DNA from 2 places in the Corynebacterium hansenii genome. Region 2 is predicted to be linked to the other one. Evidence: riboswitches for the same ligand, from Rfam matches in the RefSeq annotation. Region 2 holds a riboswitch; the other holds the start of a gene.

Region 1 (11,697 bases), 1.5 Mb from region 2:
GGCGGTCGTCGAGCTGGAGCGCGCCCGCCGGTCGGTGCGGGGGAAGCTTCCCGACGGGTGGCTGCTGGATTCGGATTCGGCGCAGCAGGCCACGCACGCCGCCGTCGCGCGGTCGCGGGCCCGGCGCCTGGCCAAGGCGGTCGAAAGCGGGGTCGCGCCGGGCGTCCACGACGTCACCTGCTCCATCGGCGCCGAAATCGCGGCGCTGGCGGAGGAGGGCATCACGGTCCTGGGCACCGACATCGACCTCGCCCGCGCGCTCATGGCCCGCCACAACGCGCCGGGCGCGCACGTCGCCGTCGCCGATGCGCTGGCGCCGGTCAGCGAGGGGATGATCGTCGTCGCCGATCCCGCGCGCCGGGCCGGCGGCCGCCGCATCCCGCGCCCGGAGGATCTGCTCCCGCCGTTGCCGGACCTCATCGACGCCTGGCGCGGCCCCTCGGCCCGCGTGCGGCACGAGATGGCCATCAAATGCGCGCCCGGCATCGACTACTCCGGTTGGGAAGGCGAAGCCGCGGTCACCTCGGTCGACGGCGGAGTCAAGGAGGTCTGCCTGTATACGCCGGGCCTTGCGGGCACGTCGATCGCGGGCACGGGCGGCGTCGCCAAGCGGAGCGCGCAACTGCTGCGGACCCGGGGCGCCGGCGCGCCCCCGGAGCTCTACGACGACACGATGCCCGACGACTGCGGGGCCGGGGACGCGGGCCGCTACATCATCGACCCCGATGGGGCGGTCGTCCGCGCCGGGCTGGTGCGGCATTACGCGGCCGCGCATGGGCTGCGGCAGCTCGACGAGCGGATCGCGCACCTGACCGGCGACGCCATCCCACCGGGGGCCTCGGGGTTCGAGGTGCTCGAGCAGGTGCCCCTGAAGAGGGTGCGGCAGGCGCTCGCGGCGCGCGATTGCGCGTCGGCGGAGATCCTCGTGCGCGGCGTCGACGCCAACCCGGACGTGCTGCGCAAGCAGTGGAAGCTGGGCGGCGGCGGAAAAAAGGGGAGGGGCGGGGGAGGCCCGGGGGTGGCCCTGGGCGTCGTGGTCACGCGAATCGGATCGGCGGCCACGGCCTTCGTCTGCGGCCCCCGGCAGCGGGGTCCCGGCCCCTGAATCACGCGGGGGCACCCGACGTGCGCCTTTGCCACGCTGCGTTAATGCTGGCTAACTGAACTAGAAACGAAAAAATATCGACTTTGTTACGTGGATCACCTACAGTCGCAAATCGACTCTGTTACCTTCGACACAGAGGGCGCGAACGCCGGTCGCGGTCACGGGAACACCGTTTCAGGTGCGAACATGACCCGCCGGACGGGCGCGCCGGACAAATCCATGACACGTACACAGTCACTCAACCAGTAAGGACGACAGACACATGCCGAACATCGTGGTTCTGGTCAAGCAGGTCCCGGATACCTGGTCCGAGCGCAAGCTCGCCGACGACGACTTCACGCTCGACCGCGACAGCGCCGATGCCGTGCTCGACGAGATCAACGAGAACGCCGTCGAGGCCGCTCTGAAGCTGAAGGAAGAGCACGGCGGCAACGTCACCGTCGCCACCATCGGCCCGGAGCGCGCCGTGGAGGCCCTCCGCAAGGCGCTCTCCATGGGCGCCGACGACGCCGTGATCCTGTCCGACGACGCGCTGGCCGGCTCCGACGCGGTCCAGACCGCCTGGGCCCTGTCCACCGTCATCGACGCCATCGGCGACGTCGACCTCATCATCACGGGCAACGCCTCCACCGACGGCGGCACCGGCACCGTCCCCGCCGTCCTCGGCGTCTACCGCGGCCTCCCGGTCCTCACCCACATGCGCTCCGTCGCCGTCGACGGCTCCACCGTCACCGGCGAGCGCGAGACCGAGGACGGCGTCCACCAGCTCAAGGCCAACCTCCCGGCCATCGTGTCGGTGACCGAGAAGGCCAACGAGCCGCGCTTCGCCTCCTTCAAGGGCATCATGGCCGCGAAGAAGAAGCCGGTCCGCGAGCTGACCCTGGCCGACGTCGCCGCCGAGGCCGAGCAGGTCGGCCTGGAGAACGCCGCCACCTCGGTGACCTCCGCGACCCCGAAGCCGCCGAAGTCCGCCGGCGAGCGCATCAACGACGAGGGCGACGGCGGCGTGAAGCTGGCCGAGTTCCTCAAGGCCCAGAAGTTCATCTAAGCGTCCATCGCGAACACCGCACGAACGAACAGCAGGAGAAGAATCACAATGACCGACGTCCTCGTTCTCGTCGACCACACCGATGGCGAGCTGAAGAACACCACCGCCGAGCTGCTCACCGCCGCCCGTGCCTTCGGCACCCCCGCGGCCGTGGTCGTCGGCAAGCCCGGCACCGCCGAGAGCTTCGCCGAGACCCTGGGCAAGTACGGCGCCGGCGAGATCCTCGCCGCCGAGTCCGATGAGGCCGGCAAGCACCTGATCACCCCCGAGGTGAACGTCCTCGTGGGCCTGGCCTCCGAGCGCGAGGTGCCCGTCCTCGTCGCCGCCTCCGCCGCCGGCAAGGAGATCGCCGGCCGCGTCGCCGCCCTGACCGGCTCCGGCGTTCTGTCCGACGTCATCGAGATCAAGGACGACCGCACCGCGGTCTACTCGATCTTCGGCGGCGAGTTCACCGTCGAGGGCGCGGGCTACGGCGCCTCCCCGGCGTACTCGCTGCGCCCGGGCTCCGTCGACCCGGTCGAGGCCGCCGCCTCGCCGTCCGTCACCGCCGTGGAGTACCCGGCGGCCGACGAGACCGCCGTGGAGATCGTGTCCTTCACCCCGGCCGAGGGCGGCGACCGCCCCGAGCTGACCGAGGCCAAGATCGTCGTCTCCGGCGGCCGCGGCGTCGCGTCCGCCGAGGGCTTCGCCGACGTCGTCGAGCCGATGGCCGACGCCCTGGGTGCCGCGGTCGGCGCCTCCCGCGCCGCCGTCGACGCCGACTACTACCCGGGCCAGTTCCAGGTCGGCCAGACCGGCAAGACCGTGTCCCCGGACCTGTACGTCGCCCTGGGCATTTCCGGCGCCATCCAGCACAAGGCCGGCATGCAGACCTCCAAGACCGTCGTCGCCGTCAACAAGGACGAGGAGGCGCCGATCTTCGAGATCGCCGACTTCGGCATCGTCGGCGACCTGTTCAAGGTCGCCCCGCAGGCCACCGAGGAGATCAAGAAGGCCTAGTCCTTCCGCCGCCGGCTTCCGGCCGGCCCCGGCTCTCCCGGACCCCGCGCAGGGGCCGCCCGCTTCATGCGGGCGGCCCCTTTCGCATGCCCGCCGCGCTAATCTGTCCGGGATGTCCAGCACCGCACAGTCCCGCCGCACGGGTCCCGCCGCCCGCCACCACCTCGATCACGCCGCCACGTCGCCGCTGCGCCCGGAGGCCCGCGAGGCGATGGTCGCGGCGCTCGGCGCGGGCAACCCGAATGCGCAGTACGCGGAGGGCCGGGCGGCGCGGAAGATCCTGGAGGAGGCCCGCGAGTCCATTGCCGCCGACCTGGGGGCGGAGCCCGTGGAGGTGGTGTTCGTCTCCGGCGGCACCGAGGCCGACAATCTCGGCGTCCGCGGCCTCTACCTCGCCGGCGCGGCGCGGGCGGGCGCGCCCGGGACGGTGGTTTCCACGCCGGTGGAGCACGATGCCGTCCGCAAGGCCGTCGCGCATCTGGCCGAGCACCATGGCGCGCGCGTCCTCGAGGCCCCGGTGGATGCCGGGGGCCGGGTCGCGGTGGGGGAGCTTGGGTTGCTTTGCGACGCCCACGCCGGACCCCATCACGTCTGGACCTGCCAGTGGGCGAACAACGAGACCGGCGCGATCCAGCCGATCGGGGAGTTCATCGCCGCCGCCGGGGAGCATGATGCCCCGGTCCACGTCGACGCGGTCCAGGCGGTCGGGCACGTGCCGGTGGACTTCCGGGGCAGCGGCGCCGCGACGTTGGCTGCCTCGGCCCACAAGTTCGGCGGCCCCCGCGGCATCGGCGCGCTGCTGGTGCGGCGCGCCACGTCGCTCACCGCGTTGAACGCGGGTGGCGGCCAGGAGCGGGGACTGCGCTCGGGCACCCCCGACGTCGCCGCGGCCGCCGGCATGGCCGCCGCGCTGAGGGCCGCGACGGCGGCGATGGACGAGGAGCGGCGGGCCGTCGCCACTCTCAGGGACCGTCTGTTGGCGGGCCTCCGCGACATCGACGGCGTGGTGCTGCACACCTCGGAGCCCGCGCTGCCGGGGCACCTGCACGTCAGCGTGACGGGTGCGGAGGGTGACAGCCTGATCATGCTGCTCGACGCCGCGGGCATCTCCGCCGCGACCGGGTCGGCCTGCGCCGCCGGGGTCAACCGCGCCAGCCACGTGCTGGAGGCGATGGGCGTCGACGTCGCGGTGTCGCGCGGGGCGCTGCGGCTGACCCTCGGCTGGAATTCCACCGGCGCGGACGTCGATGCGGTGCTGTCCGTGCTGGGTGATACCGTCGCACGGGCGCGCGCGGCGGGAATGGCCTGATCGGGCGCGGCGTTCAACGGGAAAAGACGTTCACGGGGAGGTAGCGCGATGCGTGTTTTGGCGGCGATGAGCGGTGGCGTGGATTCGGCGGTCGCGGCGGCGCGGCTGGTCGACGCCGGCCATGACGTCGTCGGCGTGCACCTGGCGCTGGCCAAGGACCCCGTCACCCTGCGCGCCGGCGCCCGCGGCTGCTGCTCTCTGGAGGATTCCGGCGACGCCCGCCGCGTCGCCGACCTGCTGGGCATCCCGTTCTACGTGTGGGACTTCTCGGAGCGGTTCCGCGCCGAGGTCGTGGACGACTTCATCGATTCCTACGCGCGCGGCGAGACCCCCAACCCGTGCCTGCGCTGCAACGAGCGCATCAAGTTCCAGGCGCTGCTCGACCGCGGCCTGGCGCTGGGCTTCGATGCCGTGGCCACGGGGCATTACGCGCTCGTCGACGAAGAGGGGCGGCTGCGCCGCGCGGGTGACCAGGCGAAGGACCAGTCCTACGTGCTCGGCGTGCTCAACCGCGAGCAGCTGGCGCATTCGATGTTCCCCATCGGCGACACCGAGAAGCCGGAGATCCGGGCGGAGGCCGCGGCGCGCGGCATCACCATCGCCAACAAGCCCGACTCCACCGACATCTGCTTCATCCCCGACGGCGACACGCAGGCGTTCCTGGGCCGCCACATCCCGCGCCGGCCGGGCGCCGTCGTCGACTCGGTGACGGGGGAGAAGCTCGCCGACCACGACGGCGTCGACGCCTTCACCATCGGCCAGCGCAAGGGCCTGGGCCTGCCGGGGCCCGCGCCCGACGGGAAGCCGCGCTACGTCACGGGCATGGACGTCGCCACCGGCACCGTCACCGTGGGGCGCCGGGAGGACCTCGACGTCGGCGTCCTCTCCGTCGACCGGGCGGTGTGGCTGGACGCCGGTGCCCCGCCCGCGGCATTCGACGCGGAAGTGCAGGTCCGGGCCCATGGCCGCCCGGTTCCGTGCCGCGTCGGGTGGACCGGCGCCGTCGACGACGCGGGCACCGGCGGGTCGTTCGAGTGCACCCTGCTCGAGCCGCTGCGCGGCGTCGCCCCGGGCCAGGCCGCGGTGCTCTACCGCCCGGACGCCGGCGGCGACGTCGTGCTCGGTTCCGGCACCATCACGTCCACGGAGGCGACCCGATGACCGCCTTCCGGGGCCTCGGGCCCATGCCGGGCACCGACGTCCGCGCCGCCGCCGAGATCCTCGCGGGCGAGTGCGGTGCCGCCCCGCATCTGCCCATCCTCGCCGACCGGGGCCTGGGCGCCGACGCCATCGGCCGCACCGGCGCGATCTGCGCCGACCTCGATCTCGACGCCGGGCCGCGGTCGTGGCGCATCGCCGACCGCGGCGGGCGCGCCGTGTCGCTGGCCGCCGATCATCTCGAACGCGACCTCGACGCGTGCGAGGAGTTCTGGGGGACCACCCCGGAGACGGTGACGGTGCCCATCGTCGGCCCGTGGACGTTGGCGGCGGCCATCGAGCTGCCCGGCGGCCACCGGATGCTGGTCGACCGCGGCGCCGTGGCCTACCTGGCGGCGTCGCTCGCGGAGGGGCTGGCGGCCCACGTCGCCGAGGTGCGCAGGCGGTTCGGCGCGGAGGTGGGCGTCGTCATGCACGAGCCCGCCGCGCCCGCCGTCGCCGCGGGCCTGGTGGAGGGGGCGGTCGCGGGCACAACGCTGCCCGCGGTGGGGTACCGCGAGATGGCGGAGCAGTGGCGCACGCTGACCGACGACGCCGCCGGGCTGCCGGGGATCACCCTGGCGCTGCCCGGGATCGGCGCGTCGCTGGAGAAGGCGCTGCCGGAATCCGGCGCGTCGGGCCTCGCCCTGCCGATCGGGAAGATCCGCGGGTCGGAGATGCTCGACCGGGTCGGGCGCCTGCGCGCGGCCGGGCTGGACCTGACGCTCGGCGCCGTGCCCGCCCGGCCCGGGGCCACCGACGAGCACACCGGCGCCCACCTGGAGCCGGACGCGCGGGACATCGCCGAGCGCATCGCCCGGCTGTGGGACGAGCTGTCCTTCCCGCGCGTCGACCTCGTCGATCATGTGGACATCACCGTCGACCGCGATTTCGCCGCCGCCCCCGCGTCGTGGGTCGCCCCCGCATACGCGGGCGGGCGCCGCACCGCGGAATTGATCTCGCGGGCGGCGGGGGACCTGTAGCGTCAGCGCGCCATCGACTCCAGGAGCTTGACGACGGCCGGCGCATCCCGCAGATCCTCGACGATCGCGGTGCCGTCGGGGAGGTCATCGTCGGTGAAATACGGCGTGGCCAGGCGATTGACGTTGACCATCGCCGCGGTGAGGTCCGACGCCGTGTGGCGGCCGGTGGTCACGCCCACGAACCCGATGCCGTTTTCCAGTGCCGCCGCGGCATCCGCCGGGGTGTCGCCCACGGCGACGACGGGGCCGCGGCCGCCCCATTCCATCAGAGCGACCCGCAGCAGCTCCGACCTGTCGACCTCGTAGTCGCCGAAGGCCGAGAAGCGCGGCGCCATGAACTCCGACAGGTGGGCGTGGCGCAGCTTCAGCCAGCCGGTCTCGGCCATGTTGCCCGAGACCACCGTCTGCGAATGCCCCGACCGGGCCAGCGCCGACACCACGGCCCGCACGCCCGGCAGGACGGAACCCCGCCATTCGGCGACGGCGCAGGCGTCGGCGAGGTCGGTCAGGAAATCCCCGAGGACCGCATCGCCCGGCTGCGCGCCGAGCACGGAACCCCAGATGTCGGCGTCCGTGCGCCCGGCGAAGGTCAGGTCCGCGGGGCGCTCGATGCCGCGCTCCGCCAACAGCCGGTCCGCCTCGGCGTGGCCGAAGCCGGCGTTGTCGATGAGCGTCAGATCGATGTCCCAGATGACGAGCACGGGTACTCCCTTATGTGGCAAGCGCGTGGCGGCATCAGGTTACTGCCTCGCCCGTCCGGCCGGTCCGACGGCCCCCGCCGGGGTGCTACGGTGCTCGGGCAAGGAATCGGCGCCAGGGAATCCGGTGGGAATCCGGAACTGTCGCGCAGCGGTGAGAGGGCCCATCCCCCGCACGATGCCACTGGACCGGCGCATGGCCGTCCGGGAAGGCGCGCGGGAGTCGACCTCGAGTCCGAAGACCCGCCGGTTCGACGTCCACGCCGCGCCCCGCGTCAGGGTGACGGCGGTGTTCCACGAAGGTGGGCCCCTTGAACAAGCTCGCGCTCCGCGCCGTCCCGACCGCCATCGCCGCATCGATGGCCCTGCTCCTGGTTTCCTGCTCCGTCGGCGGCGGTGGCGCGGATTCCGCCGCCAAGCCCGGCGGCGAGACGACCGTCGTCAACTGCGGGAAGGAAACCCCGTATCCGGCGGACCCGAAGATGCTCGCGTACGACTCCGGGATCATCTCGATCGCGCTGTCCGCCGGCGCGCGCGACAACCTCGACGCCGTGGCCGCCATCGGCAAGGACCGCGACACCCTCGCGGCGAAGTACGGCGCCGACGTGATCGGCGGGCTGAACGAAATCGCCGAGAAGCAGCCGACCCTCGAGCAGATCGTCGCGGCCCAGCCGGACGTCTACTTCTCCGGCTGGAACTACGGGCTGTCCGAGGGCGGCGGGGTGACGCCGGAGCTGCTGGACCAGCGCGGCATCGGCACCTACGTGCTCACCGAATCCTGCCGGAAGGAGGGCACCGACCGGCGCGGCCTCGTCGACCCGTGGGAGGCGCTGGAAACCGACCTGCGCAACGTCGGCACGATGACGGGAGGCTCGGATCAGGCGGAGGCGGTGATCGAGGACATCGCCGAGCGCCGCAAGAAGCTCGACGCGGCCCCGAGGGCGGACAAGGCGCCGACGGTGTTCGTGTTCGACTCCGGCACCGACGCGATCTACACCTCCGGCAGGTTCGGCGGCCCTCAGGCGATCATCGAGACCGCCGGCGGACGCAACCAGGCCGAGGGCCTGGACGACTCGTGGGTGCAGGTCGGCTGGGAATCGCTGGCGAAGGACGCCCCGGACGCCTTCGTGTTCGTCGACTACGACGGGCAGACCTTCGACGAGAAGGTCCGCGTCCTGAAGAACCACCCGGTGACCCGCGACCTGCCCGCGGTGAAGGAGAACCGCTTCGTCAACCTTTCGTACTCGATGTGGGTGTCCTCGCCGCTGAACATCGACGCCGCCGAGCACTTGCGCAAGGGGCTGGAGAAGTTCGGCCTCGTGCCCGAGTCCGGAATCGAGCCCGCCATGAAGCTGCCCGGGAGCCTCGACGGGCGCGAGCACTTCGCCTCCTAGCCGGAAGGGCGGTTTTCGTGTTGGGGAAGGCGGCCACGCCGCTTCTCGTGCTCGTGCTGGCGGCGCTGACCGCGGTCAGCTTCGTCGCGTCGCTGACGTTCGGATCGGTCGGCTATTCGCTGCCGCAGGTGTGGGACGTCGTCGCGGCCCAACTGTCCGGGGCCGCGTACCCGGATCGCGCGGTCAACGACATCGTGTGGGAGCTCCGGGCGCCCAGGGGTCTGATGGCCATCGTCGTCGGCGCCGGTCTGGCGATGGCGGGCGTCGCCATGCAGACGCTCGTGCGCAACCCGCTCGCCGACCCCTACCTGCTCGGCATCTCGGCCGGCGCCAGCGTCGGCGCGACGGCCGTGATCACGGTCGGCGCGTTCTCCGGGTTCGGCGTGTGGGCGCTGTCCGGCGGCGCGCTGGTCGGCGCGGTGGCGGCGACGGCGATCGTGTACCTGGTGACCATGCTGCAGGGCGGCATCACCCCGCTGCGCCTGATCCTGTCGGGCGTCGTGCTGTCGTCGGCGTTCTCGGCCGTCGCCAGCCTGCTGGTGTTCCGGGCCCCGGATTCGCGGTCGGCGCAGTCGGTGCTGTTCTGGATGCTCGGCTCCGTGTCGGGCGCCCAGTGGAACCGGTTGCCGCTGCCGCTGCTCGTGCTCGTGCCCGCGGTGGTCCTGCTGTTCCTGCTGAGCCCGCGCCTCGACGCCCTGTCCGCGGGCCCGGAGACCGCCGCAGCGCTGGGCGTGCGGGTCGGTCTGCTGCGCAAGGTCCTCTTCGGCGTGCAGGCGGTGCTGGTCGGCGCGATGGTCGCGGTGGCCGGCGGCATCGGTTTCGTCGGGCTGGTCATCCCGCACTTCGCCCGGCTGCTGGTGGGGTCGGTGCACCGCCGCGCCATTCCGGTGGCGGTGTTCTCGGGCGCGCTGTTCCTGCTGTGGGTCGACGTCCTGGCCCGCCTCATCGCCCCGCCGCAGGAGATCCCGCTGGGCGTGGTCACGGGCGTGATCGGCGCACCGGTGTTCCTGCTGCTGATGGGCCGTTCCCGCTACCGTTTCGGAGGGCAGTCATGATCGCTTCGCTGGATGTGGAGTCGGTGGCCGTCGACGTCGGCAAGCGCCGCCTGCTCACGGACGTCACCTTCGCCGCCGCGCCCGGGTCGCTCACGGCGGTGGTGGGGGTCAACGGCGTCGGCAAGTCGACGCTGATGCGCGCGCTGGCCGGCATCGTCGCGCCGGCGGAGGGCCGGGTGCTTTACGACGGCCGCGACCTCGCCCGCATGCGCCCCCGCGAACGGGCGCGGCTGGTCGGTTTCGTGGGACAGGACGAACGCCCGCCGGGGGAGCTCACGGCCGCCGAGTTCGTGGCGCTGGGCAGGCTGCCGCACACGAGCCCCTGGGACCTGGGCGGCCAAGCCGGCCATGCGGCGGTGCGGTCGGCGCTGGAGCTGATGGGCGTGGCCGAGCACGCCGATTCCATGTGCGACCGGTTGTCCGGCGGCCAGGTGCGCCGGGTCGTGCTGGCGCGCGGGCTCGCGCAGGAGACGGGCCTGCTGCTTCTCGACGAACCGACCAATCACCTCGACGTCCACCACCGTATCCACCTGCTGCGGGTGCTGCGGGAATCGGGGCGCACGGTGGTCGCCAACATCCACGATCTGGACCTGGCCATGTCCCACTTCGACCGCGTGGTGCTGCTCCACGACGGCACGGTGCTCCGCCGGGGCGAACCCGAGCACGTGCTGGCGCCGGATGCGGTGCGGGCGGCGTTCGACGTGGAGAGCCAGGTGGTGCGGCCGGAAGGGAGCCCGCGGCCGCACCTGATCATCGAGTCGACGTAGCCGCCCGCGCGTCCATGGGCCAGGCCGTGATCCGGAAATCGGACACGTCGCGCCCCTGCTTGCGCAGGTACTCGCGCAGGGAACGCTGGCTCTCGAAGTGGGAGACGGCCTGGTACTCCATGAGCTCGTCGCCGTCCATGGCGGCCAGGTCCGGCCACACCTTCTTGGCCATCATCCAGGCCAGGCGCGCCGCGGCCAGGGCGTCGGCGGTGGCCTCGTGCGCGTTGTCCAGGCGCACGTTGTAGTGCTCGCAGACGTTGCCGAGGGTGCGCTTGCCGCCCCGGAACCGGTCGCGCGCCCGATCGATGACCAAGGGGTCGAAGACGAGCCCGTCGACGGTGAAGGACGGCTCTTGGGTGCGCAGCACGGTGAGGTCGTACGCGGCGTTGTAGGCCACCAACGTCAGGCCGTCGCGCCACGCCCGGCGGATCTCCGCGATGGTCTCGGCGAGCACTTCGTCGTGCGGGCGGCCGTGGGCCCTGGCGTGCTCCGTGGTGATGCCGTGCACCTCCGCCGCGGCCGCCGGGATCTCCACCCCCGGATCGGCGAGCAGCTCCCTGGCCTGCGGCGGCCCACCGTCGATGCGGACCAGCGCGGATGTCACGATCCGGCATTGATGCGGGTCGGTGCCCGTCGTCTCCAAGTCGAAGGCGAACATCCTGCCCGCGTCGAAGGTGGTCATGCGCCCACTCTATGCGGCGCGCCGGATCGGGGCGGGTTCGGGTGGCGCGGGCGATCCGGTCCGCCGCATAGAATCGTCGGCGTGACTGACTCGACCGACGACATCGCAGACGCCATCCCGGAAAGCACCGCCGACGCGCCGGCCGGGGGGACCGCGGGCCCGGACGTGCGCCGGGCCTGGGAGGAGCTCGCCGACGAGATCCGCGATCACTCGGCCAAGTACTACACGGGCCAGCCGGTGATCTCCGACGCCGAATACGACGTCCTGTTCCACCGGCTCCAGGAGATGGAGCGGGCCCATCCCGAGCTCGCCGTGCCCGCCAGCCCGACGCAGCAGGTGGGCGCCCGCGTGGACGCGCCGGCCGACGGCGTGGCGTTCGAGCCGGTCGAGCATCTCCAGCGCCTCTACAGCCTGGACAACGTCTTCGACGAGTCGGAGCTGCGCGACTGGCTCGCCCGCA
Region 2 (11,697 bases):
CGCCTGGTGGCCCACGCCCATGGCCTCGGTTTGCGGGTGCTCGCCCAGACGTACTTCACGGGTGGGCAGCGGGCCGTCGATGTGCTGGCGGGCACCGGCGTGGACGCGATCGGCGTGGACTACGTCGCCGGTGATGCGCCGGATCTGTCGGCTCTCCCGGAGTCGACGCTGATCGTCGCGGGCGTCGTCGACGGCCGCAACGTCTGGCGCACGGACTGCGCCCGGGCGCTGGCCACCCTCGCCGGCGTCGCCCGGACGCACCCGGTGGCGGTGTCGACGTCGTGTTCGCTCCTGCACGTCCCGCATTCGCTGGCGGCGGAGCCGTCGCTGGCGAATGAGCCGGAGCTGCGGGCGCGGCTGGCGTTCGGCGAGGAGAAGATCATCGAGGTCGTCTCGCTCGCCCGCGCCCTGCACCACCCGGACGGCCAGCGCATCCGCCGCAACGGTTTCCTGGCCGAAGCGGAGGCCGCCGCGAATGGGGACCGGGCGGAGGAGCAGGGGAACGAGCGGGAGCGGGGTGCACGAGCCCCGGAGCACCGGGTCCCCCGCCGGAAGGGCGGCGTCCACGATCGTTCGCCGTTCCCGCTTCGTCGCAAAGCCCAGGAGCGGGCCCTGGACCTGCCCCCGCTGCCGACGTCGACGATCGGTTCCTTCCCCCAGACGCCGGAGGTCCGCGCCGCCCGCGCGGCGTACGCCCGCGGCGAGTCGTCGGCCCGGGCGTACGAGGCCGCGATGATCCGGGAGATCGTCAACGTCATCGGCGAACAGGAGCGCCTGGGCCTGGACGTGCTGGTGCACGGCGAGCCGGAGCGCAACGACATGGTGCAGTACTTCGCCGAGCAGCTCGACGGTTTCCACTGCACGTCGAACGCGTGGGTGCAGTCCTACGGCACGCGGTGCGTGCGCCCGCCGATCCTGCACGGCGACGTCTCGCGCCCGGCGCCGATGACGGTGCGCTGGTTCCGCGCGGCGCAGGACATGACGGAACGGCCGGTCAAGGGCATGCTCACCGGCCCGGTGACCATGCTGGCCTGGTCCTTCGTGCGCGACGACCAGCCGCTGGCGGACACCGCGCATCAGGTTGCTCTGGCGATCCGCGCCGAGTGCGAGGACCTGGAGGCGGCGGGCGCGCAGGTGATCCAGGTGGACGAGGCCGCGATCCGCGAGCTGCTCCCCCTGCGCCCGGAGGACCGCGACGAGTACGCGGAGTGGTCGGTGGAGGCGTTCCGCACCGCCACCGGCGGACTGGCGGACTCCACCCAGCTGCACACGCACATGTGCTACTCGGATTTCGGGTCGATCCTCGACCTGATCCGGGACATGGACGCCGACGTGACCACGATCGAGGCCGCCCGCGCCGGCTTCGAGCTCGTCGACGCCATCGCCGCCTCGGACTTCGACCTGCCCCTGGGCCCCGGCGTGTGGGACATCCACTCGCCGCGCGTGCCGGGCGTGGACGAGGTCACGGAGCGCATCGACCACGCCGCCCGCACCCTCGGCCCCGACCGGGTGTGGGTGGTGCCCGACTGCGGGTTGAAGACCCGCGGTTGGCCCGAGACCAGGGCGTCGTTGGACGCCCTCGTGAAAGCCGCCCGGAAGGTCCGGGCGTCGCTGTAGCCGGCCGGCCGGCGGGCCTCCTACCGCCGGCCGCATGCTGCGGCGATGAATGAAAAGACCGCTTCCCCCGTACGCGTTCCGGCAGTCCGCGTGGCGGGGGGAGCGGTTCTTTTCGCTTTGCGACGCCCACGTGGGCGTCATCGGCCCAGAAGATCCTCCGGACGCCGGATGCCCGCCGGGTCGCGGCCCAGCGCTTCGGCCACGACCGGCGCCCAGGGCAGGGACAGCCGCGCCCGCCGCGCCAGATCGGGATCGACGAGGATCTCGGAGGCGGCACCGGTCACCGCCGACCCGTCGACGAGCACGGCGGCGCGGGCCGCGAAGGACCAGGCGACGTCGACGTCGTGGGTGGCCATCACCACGGCCACGCCCCCGTCGTGGAGCGCGCCGAGGGTGCCCAGCAGATTCTCCGTCGCGGCGGGGTCGAGGCCGGCGGTCGGTTCGTCGAGGAGCAGGACGTCGGGGCGCATGGCCAGCGCACCCGCCAGCGCGACCCGCTTGCGCTGGCCGTAGGACAGCTGGTGCGGGACGCGGTCGGCCAGGTCGGCGACCTCGGCGGCCGCCATGGCCTCGTCGACGCGGCGCCGGACCTCGTCGTCGGGGAGCCCCTGGTTGACCGGCCCATAGGAGACGTCCGCGGCCACGGAGGTGGCGAACAGCTGGTCATCGGGGTCCTGGAGGACCAGCTGGACGCGCTGCCGGAGGTGGTTGCGACCGCGGCGCCCGTAGGAATACGGCGACCCGTCGAATTCGAGGGAGCCCGACGTGGGGCGGATGGCGCCGGCCAGCAGGCGCAGCAGCGTCGACTTGCCCGAGCCGTTGGCCCCCAGCAGCGCCATGCGCTCGCCGCGGAAGACTTCGAGGTCGACCCCGGACAGCACGTGGACACCCGGGTGCCGGAAGCCCAGGCCGCGGGCGGCGAGGATGCTCACGGCCACCACCCCCGCACCGTCGCGGTGGCGGCGACGACCGCGACGAGCAGCCCGAGCGCCACCGCGAGGAAGCGGCCGTCGCGCGGGCGGTCGACGACCATGACGTCGGCCGACCCCGGCTCGGCGCGCAGCTCCAGGCCCTCCCCCAGCCGGCGGGCGCGCTGGAATGAGAGGACGAACAGATTCGCCGACTGCGCGGCGACGCCGGTGAGCAGGCCCCTCCGGGTCAGGTGCCCCAGTCGCTGCGCCTGGGCCTCGTGCATCATCTTCGCGGTGCCCGCCAACGTGCCGACCATCCGGTAGATGAGCTCGGCGAGGTAGGTCAGGGTGCGCGGGATGCCCGATCGCCCGGCCCACGCCAGCACCTCCGACAGCGGGGTGGTCACCGTGAACAGCATCGTGCAGCCGATGGCGGCCGTGGCGCGGGCGACGACTTCCGCCGCCCGCTGCGGCCCCGTCGGCGACCAGACCGGTCCGTCCATCGTGATGGAGAAGAGCAGGGGGAGGATGCCCACGGCGACGAAGGCCGCGGGAGCCGTCCACAGCGCCAGGAACAGCCCCGCCGGCACCCGGGCGACGACCGCCGTGACCGACACCGCGGCGATGATGAGCGCCGCGGCCGGCCACGGGGGCAGCGAAATGGCCAGCAAGAGCAGACCGCCGCACAGCACCGCCTTCTCGCCGACGTTGCGCCGCGCCCACCGGTTGCGGGCGGCGGCGGCTTCGAGGGCGTTCACGCTAGGCGGTCCCCGCTTCCCGGCCCTCGGCCAGGGCCTCGTCGCGCCCCTTGCCGCGGCCGCGGTAGAAGCCCAGCACGTAGCCGAGCACGCCCGCGCCCAGGCCGGCCTGGAGCGCGAAGATGCCGGATTCGACCTCGCCCGGCAGCTCGCCGATGATCGGCTCGAACCACGGCTCGTAATCCGGGTTGCTCTCCTCGATGGCTTCGGTGGCCGCGCCGTCGGTGCCGCCGAAGGCCTCCTCGGCGTCCGGGTCGCCCAGGTTGAAGAACATGGGGAACGCCGCGAGGACGATCACCAGGGCGATGATCGCGACGGTGACCCCCGCACCGGAACGCTTGGGGGCGGCCGTCTTGTCCTTCACGTTGTCCTGCTTTTCCGTCTTGTCCTGCTTTTCGACGTTCTCGTTCGCCGACGCGGTCATCGCACGGCCTCCTTCTGCTCGGTCCGATCTGCGTCGGCGGTGAGGCGCCCGTCGTGGGCGACCTCATCGGCGATCGAGCCGTCGGAAAGCTCGTTCTTCTTCAGCACGCCCAGCGAGAAGAGCTCCTTCTCGGCGACCGTGCGCAGGGCCTTGACCACCAGCACCGTCAGCAGCGCCTCGATGATGGCCAGGGGGATCTGGGTGATGGCGAACAGCGACAGGAACGTGGCCAGCGCGCCGCCGAAGCCGCCCGGGTCGGCCGGGTGCGCCAGCGCGAGCTGCGTCGCCGTGACGACGTACGTGGACAGGTCCGCCAGGAACGCGGCGACGAACACCGCGGGCAGCAGGCCGCCGCCGAGGCGGCGCGTGAGGACGTACCCTCCCCACGCCACCCACGGGCCCACGATGCCCATGGAGAACACGTTCGCGCCGAGCGTGGTGATGCCGCCGTGGGCGAGCAAAAGCGCCTGGAAGAGCAGGACGATGGTGGCCAAAAGGGACATGACGGGCGGCCTGAACAGCACGGTGCCCAGGCCGGTGCCGGTGGGGTGCGACGTGGAGCCGGTCACCGACGGGATCTTGAGGGCCGAGAGCACGAACGTGAACGCCCCGGCCGCGCCCAGGAGCATGCCGGTGCCCGGCTTCTCCTTGAGCAGCTTGTTGACGCGCCACGCGCCGTGGACGACGAACGGCGCCGCGGCGACCGTCCATCCCACCGCATGGCCGACGGGCAGGAAGCCCTCCGCGATATGCATGTGAATTTTTCCTCCCGCGCCCCCGACACCTCGCGGCGGCGCACAGTCCGGTCCGGCGCCCGTCGGCGCCGGAGTCGATCCACGGCCGGTCTCCTGGCTGACGGGGCCGCCCTGCGGCATCCGGGCCGGCGCCTTCCCGGATCCCGCGCGCCCTTTCCATCGGACGCCCGGGATCCCGTGGCATGTGCCGGACCGGGGTCACCCCGATCACAGTGGCGAGGGCCGCCGCCCATTCGCAGGGCGTTCCCGTCCACCGAGGATCTGCGCCCATCCTAAGCGTTCTTTCAGGTTGCGCACCCGGCCGGGCCCGCCCCCACCCGAAAGTAGACGAACCTGTCTGTACAAAACCGGGGGCGGCGCGTAGAATCGCCGACCGACGAAGCAACGAACAAGCAAACGGGAAAGGAAACGACTGGATGACCATCCACGACAACATCACCGACCTGATCGGCGGCACGCCGCTGGTCAAGCTCAACCGACTCACGGAGGGCCTGCCGGGCACGGTGGTCGCGAAGCTCGAGTTCTACAACCCGGCCAACAGCGTCAAGGACCGCATCGGCAAGGCCATCATCGACGCCGCCGAGGCCTCGGGCGAGCTCAAGCCGGGCGGAACCATCGTGGAGGGCACGTCGGGCAACACCGGCATCGCCCTCGCGCTGGTCGGCGCGGCCCGCGGTTACAAGGTCATCCTCACCATGCCGGACACCATGAGCCAGGAGCGCCGCGTGGTGCTCCGCGCGTTCGGCGCCGAGCTGGTGCTCACCCCGGGCGCCGAGGGCATGAAGGGCGCGGTGAACAAGGCGAACGAGATCGTGGAGAACACCGACAACGCCATCCTCGCGTCGCAGTTCGCCAACGAGGCGAACCCGGCGGTCCACGCGGCCACGACCGGCGAGGAAATCTGGGCCGACACCGACGGCGCGGTCGATTACCTGGTGGCCGGCATCGGCACCGGCGGCACCATCACCGGCGCCGGCCGCACGCTGAAGAAGCACGACCCGGACATCAAGCTCGTCGCGGTCGAGCCGGCGGACTCCCCGCTGCTGACCGAGGGCAAGGCCGGCCCGCACAAGATCCAGGGCCTGGGCGCCAACTTCGTGCCCGAGATCCTGGACCGCGATCTGCTCGACGAGGTGCTCACCTGCACCAACGACGACGCCATCGCGACGTCCCGGAAGCTGGCCACGCAGGAGGGCATCCTCGGCGGCATTTCGGCGGGCGCCAACGTGAAGGCGGCCCTGGAAATCGCCGCGCGCCCCGAGGCCGAGGGCAAGACCATCGTGGTGATCATCCCCGATTTCGGCGAGCGCTACGTGTCGTCGATCCTGTACCAGGACCTGCGCGACTAGTCCCCCGCTCCGCCACCGCCGCCGACGTTCCCGCCGCCGGGACGTCGGCGGCGGTCTATGTAAAGTTGGTCACCATGAACTCGTTCCTGAGGCTCCTCAAGGAGGACCTGGACAACGCCCGCGAGCACGATCCCGCCGCCCGCGGCGACGTGGAAAATGCGCTGGTCTACTCGGGCCTGCACGCCATTTGGGCGCATCGCGCGGCCCACGCGCTGTGGCTCCGGGGAGGGCCCGCGAAGGGGCTCGCGCGCATCCTGGCCCAATTCACCCGTTTCCTGACGGGCATCGAAATCCACCCGGGCGCCACCATCGGCCGCCGGTTCTTCATCGACCACGGCATGGGCGTGGTCATCGGCGAAACGGCGGAGATCGGCGACGGCGTGATGCTGTACCACGGCGTCACCCTGGGCGGCCGCAGCCTGGCGAAGGTCAAGCGCCACCCGACCCTGGAGGACAATGTCACGGTCGGCGCCGGCGCGAAGGTGCTCGGCCCGGTCGTGATCGGCGCCGGTTCCGCCATCGGCGCCAACGCGGTGGTCACGCGGGATTGCCCGCCGGATTCCATCGTCGTGGGCATCCCGGGCAAGATCCGCAGCCGCAAGCCGGAGGAGCACAAGCCGCTGCGCGACGCCTGCGAGTACGTGCAGGGCGACGGAGACGGCATCTAGCCCCCGCCGCCCGACGCTCCTCCCCCGCCCCCAAACCCCGCGCTACGCCACCAGATCGGCGTAGGCGGGGTTCTTCTCGATGAAGCGCTCGACGGCCGAGCAGCTGGCGATCACCTTTCCGCCGTTGGCGCGCACGTCGTCGAGCGCGGCCTGGACGAGGGGCTTGGACAGGCCCTTGCCCTGGAACTGCTCGTGCACCACGGTGTGGTTGAAGTCCAGCGCCCCCTCGGCGGGCTCGTAGGCGGCGAATCCGGCTTCTTCGCCGTCGACGACGAGGACGTAGCGGTGGCCGGCCTCATCGTGGTCGATGGTGTGCGCCATGGTGGTGTTCTCCTCTTGTTCGGGTTTCTTCCCCACGGTGTTCTTTCCCGCGGGGTCCTTTCCCACAGGGTACGTGCGGTGGTGCCGCCGATCAGACGGAGCGGTGGTCGACGGCGGCCGGCGGGGTGCCGGGCTGCTCGTCGGCGCGGCCGACGGCCACGCGGCAGGGCACGGAGCCCTCTCCGTGGGCGCGTTCGGCGGCGACGCCGGTGCCCCAGCCGGGGCTGACGACGCCGGCCAGCGGCGCGGAGAGGTCGGCCAGCTCGGCGTGGGACAGGCCGGGGACGACGATGGTGATGCGCTGGCGCGCCCGCTCCCCCACGTCTGCGCCGGGGTTGGCGTCGAGCCACTCGTCCTGCATGGAGGACCCCTGGTCGCCGTCGGGCATGACGTCCTCGTAGACCTCCGCACCGGCGCCGGGCACGAATTCCTCCAGCGCCCCGCGGATCTTCCCGGCCGCGGCGGCGCGGCCTTTTTCGTCGGTGAAGATGAAGATGCGGATGACCGACGGCAGCGACTCATCGCCGGACATCGTTCCCGCCGATGCGTATTCGGTAGTCATGGGAAATCACCTTACCGTCGGCCCCATTGCGCGGAAGCACGTCGGCCCCATTGCGCGGAGGCACGTCGGCCCCATTGCGCCGGGGCACTGCCGGGGAAACGAAAAACCGGGGAGCTGTTTTCCAACGGCTCCCCGGTTGTCGATGTTGTGGCCAGAAGCGGGATCGAACCGCTGACCTTCCACTTTTCAGGCGGACGCTCTACCAACTGAGCTATCTGGCCGAACAATCCCCGGAGGGAATGTCGGCGACCCTGACGGGACTTGAACCCGCGACCTCCGCCGTGACAGGGCGGCGCGCTAACCAACTGCGCCACAGGGCCTCATGCCGCGCCCGAACTCTCGTCCGTGCACGAGTCGTTACTCTACACAGCGGCTCAATGGGGGCACAAATCCGCTGTTCAAGGCGAAAAACGGCGCATTGCACCACGGCGCCGGCACCCCGCGGATGGGGGCGGATGGGCGGGCGTCGCAAAGCATGCGGATGCGCGAAAGCGAAAGGCGGCCACCCACATAAAAGTGGATGACCGCCTTTCGCCCGAAAATGGCGACCCTGACGGGACTTGAACCCGCGACCTCCGCCGTGACAGGGCGGCGCGCTAACCAACTGCGCCACAGGGCCATGTTCTGTTGTGCTCCCATTCGGGGAGTGGTACTCCCTACGGGATTCGAACCCGCGCTGCCGCCTTGAAAGGGCGGTGTCCTAGGCCGCTAGACGAAGGGAGCTCGTCTTCGCGTTGGGCGCGGGGCGTGCCCCGCGGCAACGCATCAAAGATTAGCCTACGGCGCACCACCCGACAAAACAGCATGTGGGGCTTGCTTTTCGACGTCCCGGCGCGACGCCCGGGAGCGGGCAATGAGCACCAGATCGAGCAGCAGGAAACCGATCAGGGAGATGCCCAGCAGCGGCAGGAAGGCGCCGACGGTGGCGGCGAAGACGATGACGCCGGCGATGATCGCCCACGACGGGCGGTCGGGCAGCCCCGGCACCGACGTGCCGCGGGCGGTGGGGCGGCGCAGCCACCACATGCGGTAGCCCAGGACGATCATGGTGGCGATGCCGAGTCCGACGGCGAACAGCGCCAGCTGCAGCGGCAGGCCGAACATGATGCCCATGTGCAGGTAGATGCCCCACGACGACAGCTTGGAGAACAGCGGCAGCTCCGAGAAGGGCTGGCGCGAGGCGACGGTGCCGTCGACGCCGTCGACGACGACCGAATCGGACGCGGTGCGCCACTCCACCCAGCGCTCGGAGGCCCGCCAGCCGTGGCCGTCCTCCGCCGGGGGCCGGAGAATCAGGGAGCCGGTGAGCCCGTCGGCGCGGGCGGCGGCGAGGACCCGGTCGACCTGGTCCGCCGCGGCGTCGCCGCCGGCCGGCGCGGAGGCGCCGGGCGAGCCCTGCGGCAGCGAGGCGTCGACCTTCGGCGCCTTCCAATTCAGGGACGTGACCACCGAATCGACGTTGGCGCCGGCCTTCTGCGACCACGTGATGCCCGTCGCCGACAGGCCGAGGAGCGCGACCAGCAGCCACACGCCCAACACGGCGTGGAGGTTGAGGGAACGTCGGCGCCGGCCCTTCTCCCCCTTCGGCGCGGGGGCCGCCCGCCACAGCCGCGCGGACGTGCCCGGATCACGGCGGCGCGCGGCGGACACCCGGCGCCACCACAGGTACAGGCCGCCGAGCGCGAGCACCCACAGCCAGGACGCGGCCAACTCGGAGTACAGCTCGCCGGGCTCCCCCAGGTTCAGGCTCTCGTGCATGGCGGACAGCCACCGGCGCACGGGCATCTCGCCGAGTCCGGAGTACGTGCGCGACTCGCCCACGACGGTGGCGGTCGCGGGATCGACGAACACGGCGGGCATGGTCTTGTCGGTGGCGGCGGGGTCGTCGAAAAGCACCCGCGTGGTGTCGCCCGGGTTCGCCGCCGGCCAGATCTGCGCGATGGCCAGGTCGGGGTGCTCGGCGGCTGCGGCCGCGGTCTGCTCGCCGACCGTCTTGGATTGCGGCGCGGCGTCGACGGTGAGCAGATCGGCGTAGACGACCTTCTCGATCGCCGGCGCGAGCGCGTAGAACGCACCCGAAATCGCGGCGACCAGGAGGAACGGGCCGACCATCAGGCCCGCGTAGAAGTGCAGGCGATGGAGGAAACGCGCGGGCCGGTCGCGGGCTTCGCGACGCGCCACGGGGGTTTCGGACATGGGATGGGACTCCTCGGGGGATGTGACTGGGATCATTCGGCCGAATGACCATTAGTCGAATGAATGCCCCCGAGAGTTCCCGCCGATGTGCCGCGGCAGGTCAGGCGGGCGCCGGTGCGCGGTGCCAGCCCTTGCGGTCGTACAGGACCGCCGCGGCCACGCCGACGATCACGGCGCCGACGAGCGAGATGCCCGCGTACGCCAGCGCCTGGCCGACGCCGGAATCCCACGTCCCGCCGAAGTACAGCATCGACCGGGAGCCGAGGTAGATCTGGTGCATCGGCGAGACCAGCGAGATCACGCGGAACACCTCCGGCACCGCCTCCAGCGGCAGGGTGCCGCCGGCCGAGGGCAGGCCGAGCACGATGAACGCGACGAGGTTGACCACCAGGCCCGGGTTGCCCAGCAGCGCAATGATGGCGTGGCTGACCCAGCCGACGGCGAGGATCATCGCGGCGGTGAAGCCCCACAGCGCGAACGGCGACCCCAGCGGCATGCCGACGATCGTGCCGATGAGCACGTACAGCGCGGCGACCAGCGCGGCCTGCGTGGCGGACATGCCGAACTTCGCCACCAACGTGCCCAGGCGCGAGACGCCGTGGTGGGTGTGCCGGACGAAGAAGGGGCCCCATTCCAGCGAGTGGATGCCCAGGCGGTTGTCCACGATCTGGCTGGTCAGCATCGCGCCGGTGAAGCCGGCGAGGACGATGAGCAGCGTCCAGTAGAAGGCGGACAGGCCGTTGCCCGTGCCGTCGGGCAGCGGGTGGAAGTCCTCGAACTTCACGTTGACCGGGCGGGCGGCGGCGGCCAGGGCCGTGCCGGTGGGCGACGGCGCGCCCTCGGGGGCTTCGTCGATGGCGGCCTGGACCTTCTCGCGCAGCTGCTTTCCGACGGCGTCGTCCACCCGATCGCCGACCTGGAAGCCCATTTCCTTCACGATCGTCTGGGCGCCGAGCCCGGCGGCCGGGTTGGAGATGATGCGGATGTCGGGGGCGACGACGTCGTTGCCGACCATCGTGCCGATGCCCCAGGCGTTGAGGCGCGAGCTGAAGTTCTCGGGGATGACGATGGCTCCGTAGAGCTCGCCCTTGCTCATCTGGTCGATGGCCTCTTGGCCGGTGAGGTGGCGCAGGTCGAACTGATTGGGGTCGATGCCCTCGACCAGGCCGTCGACGACCTTGTCGCCGGCGTTGAGGTGGCTGCCGTCGACGGTGTCGGCGCCGCGGTCGGCGTTGACGATGGCCACGGGGAAATCGTGGAGGTTCTCCCGCGGGTTGACGTTGCCGGCCAGGTACGCGCCGCCGAAGAAGATGGTCAGCAGCGCCACCGCGAGCGTCGGCGCGAACCAGAACATGAAGGTCCTGCGCGGGTCGCGGGGCTTGGCCTCTGTGCCGTTCTCGTTCATGTCATCTCCGTTCATCGCGACACCCCCAGTCCGCCGTCGACGCCGCGGACCAGCAGCACGCCGAGGTCCGAGACGAGTTCGGTGAGCGGGCCGCGGTCGTCGTCGGCCGCCCAGTCCACAGCCGTCCAGGCGATGGACGCGGCGATGGCGCGGGCCGCGGTTTCGGGCGCGAGCGGCCCTTCGGCGAGGTTGCCTCCGAACGTCGGCGAGGCGAGGATCCGCCCGGCGAGGTAGTCGATGGACTGCCGCAGCACCTCCGGCCCTCCCGGGCCGGCGAGGGCGCGGTGCATGAAGTCGACGTGCGGCTCCAGCTTTGCGACGGCGATGCCGATGACCTCGAGGATCCTGTCGATGTCGCCGGTGTCGAAGCCGTCGGCGGCGGGGTCGATGCCGTCGAAGGCCTCTTCCAGGCGGAGCACGGCGGCATCCGCCCAGGCTTCGGAGAGGTCGCGGTAGACGGCGTAGAAGGTCGGGCGGCTGACGCCGGCTTCGCGGACCAGGTCGGTGATCGTGATGTCGACCGGTTCCCGCTGGTCCAGAAGGGCGGCGGCGGCTGCTCGCAACTTGTCCCGCGAGCGTGATGACGCCCGCGGCATGGTCTGGATTTTACGCATGTAAACTTCTTACACCTGTAAAGTTCAGGGTGCAACCGCAGAGCACCGAAGTCCGGTGCCGCACATGCGAAAAGGTGCGGCCCGACATGATGTCGGACCGCACCTTCGGCGCGCCTG

The links. Region 2 has a riboswitch for cobalamin ahead of CHAN_RS11565 (energy-coupling factor ABC transporter permease). Riboswitches for the same ligand answer to the same signal wherever they lie in the genome.
Region 1: it holds a riboswitch for cobalamin, as region 2 does, so the genes downstream of both, CHAN_RS04895 (ABC transporter substrate-binding protein) here and CHAN_RS11565 (energy-coupling factor ABC transporter permease) in region 2, are expected to answer to the same signal.

What each region holds. Positions count from the first base shown of each region.
Region 1 covers NZ_CP047211.1:1,094,272-1,105,968, forward strand. The annotation lists gene CHAN_RS04860 (THUMP-like domain-containing protein) at 1-1,105, shown strand, start outside; gene CHAN_RS04865 (electron transfer flavoprotein subunit beta/FixA family protein) at 1,368-2,153, shown strand; gene CHAN_RS04870 (electron transfer flavoprotein subunit alpha/FixB family protein) at 2,202-3,152, shown strand; gene CHAN_RS04875 (cysteine desulfurase family protein) at 3,265-4,461, shown strand; gene mnmA (tRNA 2-thiouridine(34) synthase MnmA) at 4,510-5,622, shown strand; gene CHAN_RS04885 (uroporphyrinogen decarboxylase/cobalamine-independent methonine synthase family protein) at 5,619-6,641, shown strand; gene CHAN_RS04890 (HAD family hydrolase) at 6,644-7,342, opposite strand; cobalamin riboswitch at 7,433-7,604, shown strand; gene CHAN_RS04895 (ABC transporter substrate-binding protein) at 7,699-8,733, shown strand; gene CHAN_RS04900 (FecCD family ABC transporter permease) at 8,754-9,788, shown strand; gene CHAN_RS04905 (ABC transporter ATP-binding protein) at 9,785-10,555, shown strand; gene CHAN_RS04910 (3'-5' exonuclease) at 10,539-11,237, opposite strand; gene ligA (NAD-dependent DNA ligase LigA) at 11,403-11,697, shown strand, end outside.
Region 2 covers NZ_CP047211.1:2,612,165-2,623,861, forward strand. The annotation lists gene metE (5-methyltetrahydropteroyltriglutamate--homocysteine S-methyltransferase) at 1-1,617, shown strand, start outside; gene CHAN_RS11550 (energy-coupling factor ABC transporter ATP-binding protein) at 1,755-2,549, opposite strand; gene CHAN_RS11555 (CbiQ family ECF transporter T component) at 2,546-3,286, opposite strand; gene CHAN_RS11560 (energy-coupling factor ABC transporter substrate-binding protein) at 3,288-3,710, opposite strand; gene CHAN_RS11565 (energy-coupling factor ABC transporter permease) at 3,707-4,465, opposite strand; cobalamin riboswitch at 4,532-4,738, opposite strand; gene cysK (cysteine synthase A) at 4,882-5,814, shown strand; gene epsC (serine O-acetyltransferase EpsC) at 5,889-6,482, shown strand; gene CHAN_RS11580 (GNAT family N-acetyltransferase) at 6,525-6,803, opposite strand; gene CHAN_RS11585 (hypothetical protein) at 6,895-7,365, opposite strand; tRNA gene CHAN_RS11590 (tRNA-Phe) at 7,514-7,586, opposite strand; tRNA gene CHAN_RS11595 (tRNA-Asp) at 7,612-7,685, opposite strand; tRNA gene CHAN_RS11600 (tRNA-Asp) at 7,908-7,984, opposite strand; tRNA gene CHAN_RS11605 (tRNA-Glu) at 8,013-8,088, opposite strand; gene CHAN_RS11610 (PepSY-associated TM helix domain-containing protein) at 8,143-9,561, opposite strand; gene CHAN_RS11615 (YhgE/Pip domain-containing protein) at 9,662-10,966, opposite strand; gene CHAN_RS11620 (TetR/AcrR family transcriptional regulator) at 10,978-11,580, opposite strand.